DNA from 3 places in the Psychrobacillus sp. NPDC096389 genome. Region 1 is predicted to be linked to each of the others. Evidence: riboswitches for the same ligand, from Rfam matches in the RefSeq annotation. Region 1 holds a riboswitch; each other region holds the start of a gene.
What was found. A riboswitch is a leader RNA that binds a small molecule or an ion and turns the genes downstream of it on or off. The one in region 1 is predicted to bind lysine.
Positions count from the first base shown of each region.

Region 2: linked by a shared signal. The riboswitch ahead of ACIQ38_RS16495 (transporter substrate-binding domain-containing protein) and the one ahead of ACIQ38_RS07185 (aspartate kinase) in region 1 are both predicted to bind lysine.
Region 3: linked by a shared signal. The riboswitch ahead of ACIQ38_RS09545 (Na+/H+ antiporter NhaC family protein) and the one ahead of ACIQ38_RS07185 (aspartate kinase) in region 1 are both predicted to bind lysine.

Region 1 covers NZ_JBIWFB010000002.1:194,233-197,450, forward strand. Annotated here, with positions in the region: gene uvrC (excinuclease ABC subunit UvrC) at 1-1,628, shown strand, start outside; lysine riboswitch at 1,686-1,865, shown strand; gene ACIQ38_RS07185 (aspartate kinase) at 1,958-3,178, shown strand.
Region 2 covers NZ_JBIWFB010000007.1:66,029-69,246, reverse strand. Annotated here, with positions in the region: gene ACIQ38_RS16500 (amino acid ABC transporter permease) at 1-731, opposite strand, end outside; gene ACIQ38_RS16495 (transporter substrate-binding domain-containing protein) at 1,006-1,848, opposite strand; lysine riboswitch at 1,976-2,160, opposite strand; gene ACIQ38_RS16490 (purine-cytosine permease family protein) at 2,451-3,218, shown strand, end outside.
Region 3 covers NZ_JBIWFB010000003.1:33,323-36,540, reverse strand. Annotated here, with positions in the region: gene ACIQ38_RS09555 (bifunctional metallophosphatase/5'-nucleotidase) at 1-417, shown strand, start outside; gene yunB (sporulation protein YunB) at 457-1,233, shown strand; lysine riboswitch at 1,279-1,461, shown strand; gene ACIQ38_RS09545 (Na+/H+ antiporter NhaC family protein) at 1,554-3,125, shown strand.

The sequences.
Region 1 (3,218 bases):
ATGGAAAAACACAAAGATTAGTACAAGAAATAGTTGATTTTGAATATATCGTCACATCGTCTGAGTTAGAAGCGCTTATTCTTGAGCTCCATCTCATTAAAAAGCATGATCCCAAGTACAATATTATGCTTAAGGACGATAAAACGTACCCATACATTAAAATTACAGCGGAAAAGAATCCGAAGTTAATTATTACAAGACAAGTGAAAAAAGACAAAGGAAAATATTTTGGTCCTTATCCAAATGCACATGCAGCGAATGAAACCAAAAAACTATTAGATCGAATATACCCATTGAGAAAGTGTGCGAAATTACCCGACCGCGTCTGTTTATACTATCATTTAGGGCAATGTCTAGCTCCATGTGTAAAGGAAATAGAGGATTCCACTTATAAAAAGATGACGGATGAAATTACAAGCTTTTTAAATGGTGGCTATACGCATGTAAAAAAAGAATTAACTGAAAAGATGAATGATGCTGCAGAAAACTTAGAATTTGAACGTGCAAAAGAATATAGAGACCAAATTTCCAATATTGAGATGGTCATGGAAAAACAAAAGATTACGATAAACGATTTTACGAGTCGGGATATATTTGGTTATTCCGTTGATAAAGGCTGGATGTGTGTCCAAGTATTTTTTATCCGGCAAGGAAAGCTGATTGAAAGAGATGTTTCCCTTTTTCCTTTATATCGTGACCCAGAAGAAGAGTTTTTAACATTTTTAGGTCAGTTTTACGCTAAACCAGAACATATTAAACCTAAAGAGGTATATGTCCCTAATAATACTGACGTACATTTAGCTTCGAAATTATTAGATATGAAAGTAATCATTCCGCAAAAAGGATTGAAAAAAAACTTAGTAAAGCTTGCAGAGAAAAATGCTGTACTTGCTTTAAGTGAGAAGTTTCATTTGATCGAACGACAAGAAGAGCGGACGATAGGTGCAGTAGAGGAACTAGGTAATTTAATGGGGATTGCAACGCCTAATCGAATGGAGGCTTTTGACAATTCTCATATACATGGTACCGATGCTGTATCAGCAATGGTGGTATTTGTGGATGGAAAAGCATATAAAAAGGATTACCGAAAATATAAAACAAAAACCGCTGCAAAACATGATGATTATGGAGCAATGCGAGAAGTAATTCGCAGAAGATACACACGTGTATTAAAAGAAAATTTACCTTTACCCGATTTAATCATTATTGATGGAGGAAAAGGTCAAATAGAAGCGGCTCGTGAAATTTTGGAAGATGAATTAGGATTGGAAATACCGATTGCTGGTCTTGCAAAAGATGGGAAGCATCAAACTTCTCAACTTTTATATGGTAATCCAATCGAAATTATCCCAATGAAGCGGACGAGTGAAGCGTTTTACTTATTGCAACGTATTCAAGATGAAGTGCACCGATTTGCCATTACATTCCATCGACAACAAAGAGGGAAACATACGATTGCTTCTTCTTTAGATGGAATTGAAGGAATTGGTCCAAAACGGAAAAAGTTATTATTAAAACATTTTGGATCGATTAAGAAAATGCAAACCTCGACTAAGGAAGAATTTATGGAAGCTGGGCTTTCTAGTAAACTAGCCGACATGATGGTAGAACATTTTCAGAAAAAGTGATTGTCTTCTGAATATTCTTGTGGTATGGTTGATACAATTTAATATTCACTATAATTAAGTGAAGATAGAGGTGCAAACTGACAAGAGTACTTAGCGGGAAGATGAAAGGATCTGTTGATCGCTAAACGAAAGGGTCATTTGCCGAAACGTAGAATAGCTTTTCCTATTCTAGGTTGGTTCTGCATTGAATAAATGTAGAATTGTCAGAATTCAGTATTCTGGAGGGCTATCTCACATGGACATTATTTGACCGTGTATGAGACAATGCTTTTCACAATATGTGAAAAGCATTTTTTTATCCTGACAGATAAATAAGGGAGAGAATATGCATGAGTAAAATTGTGATGAAGTTCGGTGGTACTTCTGTAGCGACTACAGAAAAAATTGCTAATGTAGCAAACAGAATTAGGAGAGAGAGAGAAAAAGGACATGATATCGTTGTTGTTGTGTCAGCAATGGGTAAGTCCACAGATGAGTTAGTCAATTTAGCAAATGAAATAACAGACATTCCCTCCAAACGAGAAATGGACATGCTGTTATCTACTGGAGAACAAGTGACTATGTCATTACTTGCGATTCAGCTTAATGTATTAGGATTAGAAGCCGTTTCTCTTACCGGTTGGCAAGCAGGTTTAGTGACGAATAATGTACATAAAAACGCAAGAGTAGAGAAAATGGATGGTTCTAAAATAAATAATTTATTAAATGAAAATAAAATTGTTATTGTTGCAGGCTTTCAAGGAGTTTCAGAGGACAATGAAATTACAACCCTCGGAAGAGGTGGATCAGATACCACCGCAGTCGCAATTGCAGTAGCAATTGAAGCAGAAATTTGTGATATTTATACGGATGTCGAGGGAGTATTTACATCTGATCCAAGATATATTAAGAATGCCCGAAAACTAGAGCAACTGGAATATGACGAAATGCTTGAGCTCGCCAATCTAGGTGCTGGAGTTCTTCACCCGAGAGCGGTAGAATTTGCCAAGAATTATCGAATCCCACTTAGAGTTAGATCAAGCTATGGAGAAGAAGAGGGAACTATTTTAAAGGAGGAAGTAGATGTGGAAAATAATTTAGTAGTGCGTGGGGTAGCGTTTGAATCAGATATTGTGCGTCTAACGATTGAGTATGATGTGCCGTTTAATGGATCATTAGCGTCTATTTTTACGACTTTAGCAGAAAATCATATTAATGTTGATATTATTGTACAATCGATTGTAGATGGCGTAAGACCTGCCGTGTCGTTCTCTATTAAAAAAGAATCGTTAGCAGAAGCTATTACGGTATTAGAGACCCATAAAAAAGTACTCGGTTTTACATTTGCAGACTTTGAGGTAGGCTTAGCGAAAGTTTCTATCGTTGGTTCTGGTATGGTTTCCAATCCAGGAGTTGCAGCGCAAATGTTCGATCGTCTACGCCAAGAGAATATTCCGGTAAAAATGGTAAGTACATCTGAAATAAAAGTTTCGGTTGTTATCCCGCAAGCGGATATGATTCCAGCTGCCAATGCACTGCACGATGAGTTTGACTTGGCTATCAAGCAATAATGAAGAGCTAACTATATAGAAGGGACGTGACACAACTACG
Region 2 (3,218 bases), on a different contig from region 1:
AAGGTTACTTGTGCTGGTTGACCAATCATACTGTAATTTTCAGGACCGTCTAATTTTCTTTCGAAGTAACGTAGTATTAATGTTACTGAATATGTCATAACAAAGTACAAAATACACGCTACGAAAAACGGTTCAAAGTATTTGAAACTAATTCCTGCAACTGTTTTCGTTTGGAAGTATAGTTCCGTCACCCCTATTACATTTAGTACGGAAGTATCTTTAATGTTAATAATAAATTGGTTACCTGTCGCAGGTAAAATGTTGCGAATTACTTGCGGTAATACAACATGAAGCATTGTTTGTATATGGTTCATACCAATCGCCTGTGCAGATTCGAATTGTCCTTTGTCGATAGAAATAACTCCACCTCGAACAATCTCTGCCATATAAGCCCCTGTATTAATCGAAACGATAAAGATAGCTGCTGCAGTTCGGTCCATATCTACTCCAAATGCCATTGCAGAACCATAGAATATAACCATCGCTTGTACGATCATTGGTGTTCCACGGAAAAACTCTATATAAATCGATAGAATAATATTCACTATTTTCAATAAAACTCTTTTTACTTTTCGCTCAGGCGTAGGTATTGTACGAATAACACCTGCTAACAAACCGATAATTGCACCTACTATAGTACCAATTATGGAGATTAAGAGTGTCATACCTGCCCCACGAAGAAACAGTGGCCAATTATCAATGATCATCGATATAATCCACTCAATACTCATACTTTCACTCCTTTAATTAATCAATTACACCTCGGCGTAATTGCGTCCAGATTTTGTATTGCATTTAGGCCTGCGTGATGCAGGTCAGTTAGCCGTTGTCGCCTGGACGCGACGATCTTAAGCTAACTCCATTCTAGTACCTCTCAAAATCCCTGACATCCTCCCGAGGACTAGGTCAACAGGATGTTGGTTACTCTGACTAATCAGCAATTACTACTTGCTGCTTCAAGTTAAAAACCGACTGCAATAAGTAGCAGCCGGTTCGCTTGCCTCATTATTCAGCAGCTGGTTGATTTTGAATTGCTTTATCCATAATTTCTTGACGCTCTTCTTCTGAAATTTTTGCTAAAATTTCATTTATTTGATCTGTTAGTTCGCTACCTTTTTTAAGACCTACCGCTACCGCAGTTTCTTCTTCATCTGCAACAAATCCTTCGGTAAATTCAACCATTGCAAAGTTTTTATTTGCAGCAGAAGCACTAATTCCTTCCGGACGCTCGGATACATATCCGTCAATCACGCCTGATTCCAAAGCTACACGCATTGCAGAGAAATTATCAGAAGCTGGTTGTTTTTGAACACCTTCGATTTGATCAATTACACCATAGTGAGAAGTATTCAACTGACCAGTGATTTTCGCTCCACTAAAATCTTGAATAGAAGTAGCATTTTCATATGGTCCGCCTTTTTTGACAATCATAACAAAATTTGATGTGTAATAATTGTCAGAGAAATCGATTGATTGTTTGCGTTCTGCCGTTGGTGACATACCAGCAACAATTGCGTCTATTTTATTTGATTGTAATGACGGAACTAATCCATCCCACTCTGTTTTTACAATTACTAGTTCTTTCCCTAATCCTTCTGCAATCTTTTTAGCGATTTCTACATCATATCCACCCGCATATTCTGCGTTTCCAGAAATTTTTACTCCGCCGTTAGAATCATCTAATTGAGTCCAGTTAAATGGTGGGTAACCTGCCTCTAGGCCTACTGTAAATGTATCCTTACTTTCTTCTGAAGACGATCCTGTTTTTTCTGTATTGTCCGTCCCACATGCAGCCAAAAGTAACAATACGGATACGAACATCGTGAACATTAATAATTTGTTTTTCATGTGTATTTCTCCCCTTTTATTCTTAGTCTATGTTTATAAACAATAAAAAAGGACAATCTATCAAAATAGACCTGAGATGAACTCAGGTCGCAATTTGTATAGTTGCCCTAAATCCTCTACTTTACCCAAATGAGATAGCACACCACGATAAACCGGGACGTTTAAAGTGGACAGTCCTGCAATTATTCACTGCAGACCCAGCATGTAATACGGAGAAATATTTACAAACTTCGGCGACATCTCCTTCTCCTTAGTATCATTGCTTCTCAAACTCCACTAAGGACTAATAAATATCGCGCCTCTACCCCACTTATTTAAGTGAGGTTGTATTTAATTATTGTTCATAGTCTACAACAACATATACTATGTGTCAACCGCTCTTCCCTTAATATCTGGCATCCAAAATTTAACTTTAAGAAAGGTGTTTTATAACTCTTCAATAGGAAAGTTTTTACTAAAAAAGACATCTCTTTGAGCACTGCATTTGATAAAACCTTGCTGTTTCTGGTATAATGGAGAACGGATGAATTGGTGAACGAATCTTTATGCAACAAAATGGAAGTTACATTTTAAATTTTTCTATAAAAAAGGGAGTTGATATTATGGGATCTGTCCAAGTCGCAGATCACAAAGTGTCAGAAGAAATGAAAGATGATTATTCACTAGACAGAGTGCCACGAGATCAGAGAAAAATGGGTTGGTTTAGTATTACTAACATCACGTTTGGTATCGCAACGGCAATTTTTTATTTTCAAATGGGAAGCGTTATGGCACTCCAATTTGGAGCCATCAATGCCATCATATCCTCCATATACGCGATAATCGTTGCTGGTATACTCGGAACATTCATTGCTTATCTTTCAGCAAAATCCGGTATGAATGTCAATTTATTATCTAGAGGTGGAGGTTTTGGTTACATAGGTGCATCGTTAACCTCATTCATTTATGCAACAAACTTCATCATGTATTGTGCATTTGAAGGACTAATTTTAGTTTCCGCAATTCACACCTTCTTCCCCGCCCTACCAGAATGGGCACTAATCATTTTCTTCGGATCAATAGTCATTCCATTAAATTGGTTTGGAATCAAACAGCTTGATAAATTACAAAAGTGGTCTCTACCGATTTTCGGTATTTTTTTAGTGGCTGCCATTATTATGTCATTCTACAAACCTTCCATTTATGAAGGAGCTTTTTGGACGTATATGCCAGAAGGTGTTCAAATGGGTGGACAAGCATTACTGCTTTGTATCGGGATGCATCATGGAATAATGGGTCTTACCGCTTTACTTTCTTCGGACTACGCACGTTTTCTTAAGCCAAAAGATATTAAGTTAGGATCTTTTGCTATTGGATTTATCCCTCAAATT
Region 3 (3,218 bases), on a different contig from region 1:
GGTATATTTTTGACGGATTTACCAAAAGGGCCAATTACAGCAAGTGACTTGCACCGTTGTTTACCGCATCCCATCAATCCATGTGTTATTACGTTGACAGGGGCGGAATTATTGGAAATTGTGGAGTTGTCTAAAAATGAGAAATGGCCACATTTAGAAGTCAAGGGACTCGGGTTTAGGGGCAAATACTTGGGAGCCATGCTTTTTGAACAACTCGTAGAAGATGAACAAGGGGACATATATATTGGAGGAGAAGTGCTCATGCTCGAAAAAGAGTATACACTTGTTACGCTAGATATGTTTACATTTGGTTACTTTTTCCCTTCCTTCAAGTTTGCTACGAAAGAATATTTTATGCCGGAGTTAATACGGGATGTTGTGAAATGGTACGGCAATCGGTTATTAAATCAGGCATAACACTCCCTCTTATTACATAGTAGTAATAAGGGGGATTTTTTGCTATTCTATCGAAAAAAAAAGCGTTTAACTATTTTTACTGCTCAGCGAAAACTAGCTATATTATTGGCACTTTTCATCTTATCCGTCGCTGGCGTATTTTATGTTGTTAACTATCGTTTGACTCCGACATATCTGGAATATGCGGAAGTGCAAACGAATAAAATTGCATCGATGGTTATTAGTAAAGCGATCAATTCAAGAACTGCCAACGTTTTAGATGTAAACGATATTATCGAGGAAGTGCCATCTACAAATGGCAGTACAAATATGGTAACGACGAAATTTAATACTGAAATCATTAATCGTGTTTTATCGGATACGAATAGTCTGGTGCAATCGCATCTAGAACAAGCAGAAAAAGGGAATTTATCAAGTTTGCCTTATCTGGATGATATTGAATATGATAAGCAAACGATGGAAGATCAAGGAGGAGTCGTGTTTTTTGTGCCGATGGGGCAGGCAACGAATATTCCGCTTATCGGTAACTTAGGTCCTAAAATCCCGATTCGATTTCATGTAATTGGTAACGTACAGTCAACCGTAGTGCCGACCATAACAGAATTTGGAATTAATAATGCATACGTTGAAGTAAGTATTCATATTAAAGTAAATGTCCAAGTCATTGTTCCGCTTGCAAGTAAGATGAGCGTTGTCGAACAAAACATTCCGGTTGCAATGGGATTAGTGCAAGGGCAAGTTCCTCACATTTATACAGGTGGAGATGGTTCTTCTGCGCCATCCGTAGAGGTGCCTATCCCGTTACCTGAAGATTAAAACTTCCGGGAATAGCAGAAATTACTGTTACAATAAAGAAAATGAATAATAGGTAGAGGCTGCAAAGCTTAATAGTACTATACGAAGAAGATGACACATATGATCGTATACGAAAGGAAGGTTTGCCGAAGCTAAATATTGTATGTCAAACGATATTTAGTTGGGGTTATTTTGAAAAAGAATAACACTGTTATTTATAGAGAATATAAATGTTGAGCTACGAAAGATAAATACTCATTTTAATGCTTAATTTCTATAGTGGAAGCCAACCTATGTGGATGACTAGGTTGGCTTTTTTATTTTTTGAGGAGGAACAGGTTTTGGAAAATACGATTTATTCATTATTACCACCGTTATTAGCGATCATCATGGTGCTTGTGACGAAGAGGGTGTTATTATCTCTTGGTGTAGGAATTGTCTCTGCAGCATTACTTGTAGAGAATTTTGCACCGGTCAGTTCGGGTTTACTATTATGGGAATCATTTAAAACTTCTTTTTGGGATGAAGGGATAAATGCTTACAATATTTATATTTTGTCCTTTATATTATTGCTGGGTGTTGTTACAGCGTTTGTTAGTTTATCTGGGGGAAGCACGGCATTTGCAGTATGGGCGATTAAAAAGATTAAAACTCGACGAGGATCGAAATTATTAACAGCATTTTTAGGAATACTTATATTTGTAGATGACTATTTTAATGCATTAGCAGTAGGTCAAATTGCAAGACCAATTACTGATTCGCATCGTGTGTCACGTGCAAAGTTAGCATATTTTATCGATTCTACTTCTGCTCCAGTATGTGTAGTGTCACCAGTTTCCAGTTGGGGAGCTTTTTTAATCAGTCAGCTGGGTGTTATTTTTGCAACACATGCAGTAACTGCTTATACCCCACTGGAAGCATTTATACTAATGGCTCCAATGAATTTTTATGTGATTGCGACGTTAGCTATTGTGTTTTTCATAGCTTGGACAGACTTTGACTTATTAGCAATGAAAAAACAGGAGAAAAGAGCGATTGAAACAGGTGAACTTTATGATTCAAGTAAACCAAATCCAGGAGATCTACAAGGAAATTTTCCAGAAAATAATTATGGAAAAGTAGTAGATTTAGTGTTGCCGATTGTTTCATTAATCGTCGTGACACTATTTGCAATGTTTTGGACAGGTTATAAACTTTCAGGTTATAATTTGAATTTATTTGTTATCTTTGAAAACACAGATGTTCCACTCTCTTTATTTGTTGGTGGTTTGACAGCGACGATTTTAGCTATTGCACTGTATGTACGACAATTTAATACGAATCCGGAAGCAAATATAAGATTCGTGTGGAAAGCACTCGTAACGGGTGTTCGTTCGATGCTCCCTGCTATACTAATTTTAATTTTTGCATGGTCTTTATCTTTCTTGATCAATGCATTAGAAACAGGTGCATTTTTAGCTAATTTAGTGACAGATCATAATATTCCTGTAGGAGTTATCCCTGCTTTGTTATTTGTATTAACAGCATTTATGGCATTTGCAACTGGATCGTCATGGGGGTCATTCGGTATTTTATTGCCAATTGGCGCAAGTATTATCATGGCGATAGAACCGGAATTACTATTACCAATACTGGCAGCTGTTTTAGCAGGAGCAGTTTTTGGGGATCATTGTTCACCAATTTCGGATACAACAATCATGTCAGCAACTGGTGCAGGAGTAAATGTTATTGATCATGTTATGACGCAATTACCTTATGCCATTATTAGTGCCATTATTGCGACAATCGGTTATTTAGTTTTAGGATTGACTGGTTCAGTAGTCTTAGGAATGCTTACGGTGGTGGCTATTATTATAAGTTTATTCATCGTTTGGAACGTCAAAAGTAAAAGCAAAATAGAAGCAAATAATTAATTATCGCACCCCATTTTTTAGTCCTAGAATGTGAGTTCAGAAGGTTGTTTGAATTCTAATAATATGGTACATTGACAACAGTGTGGTTAGTTT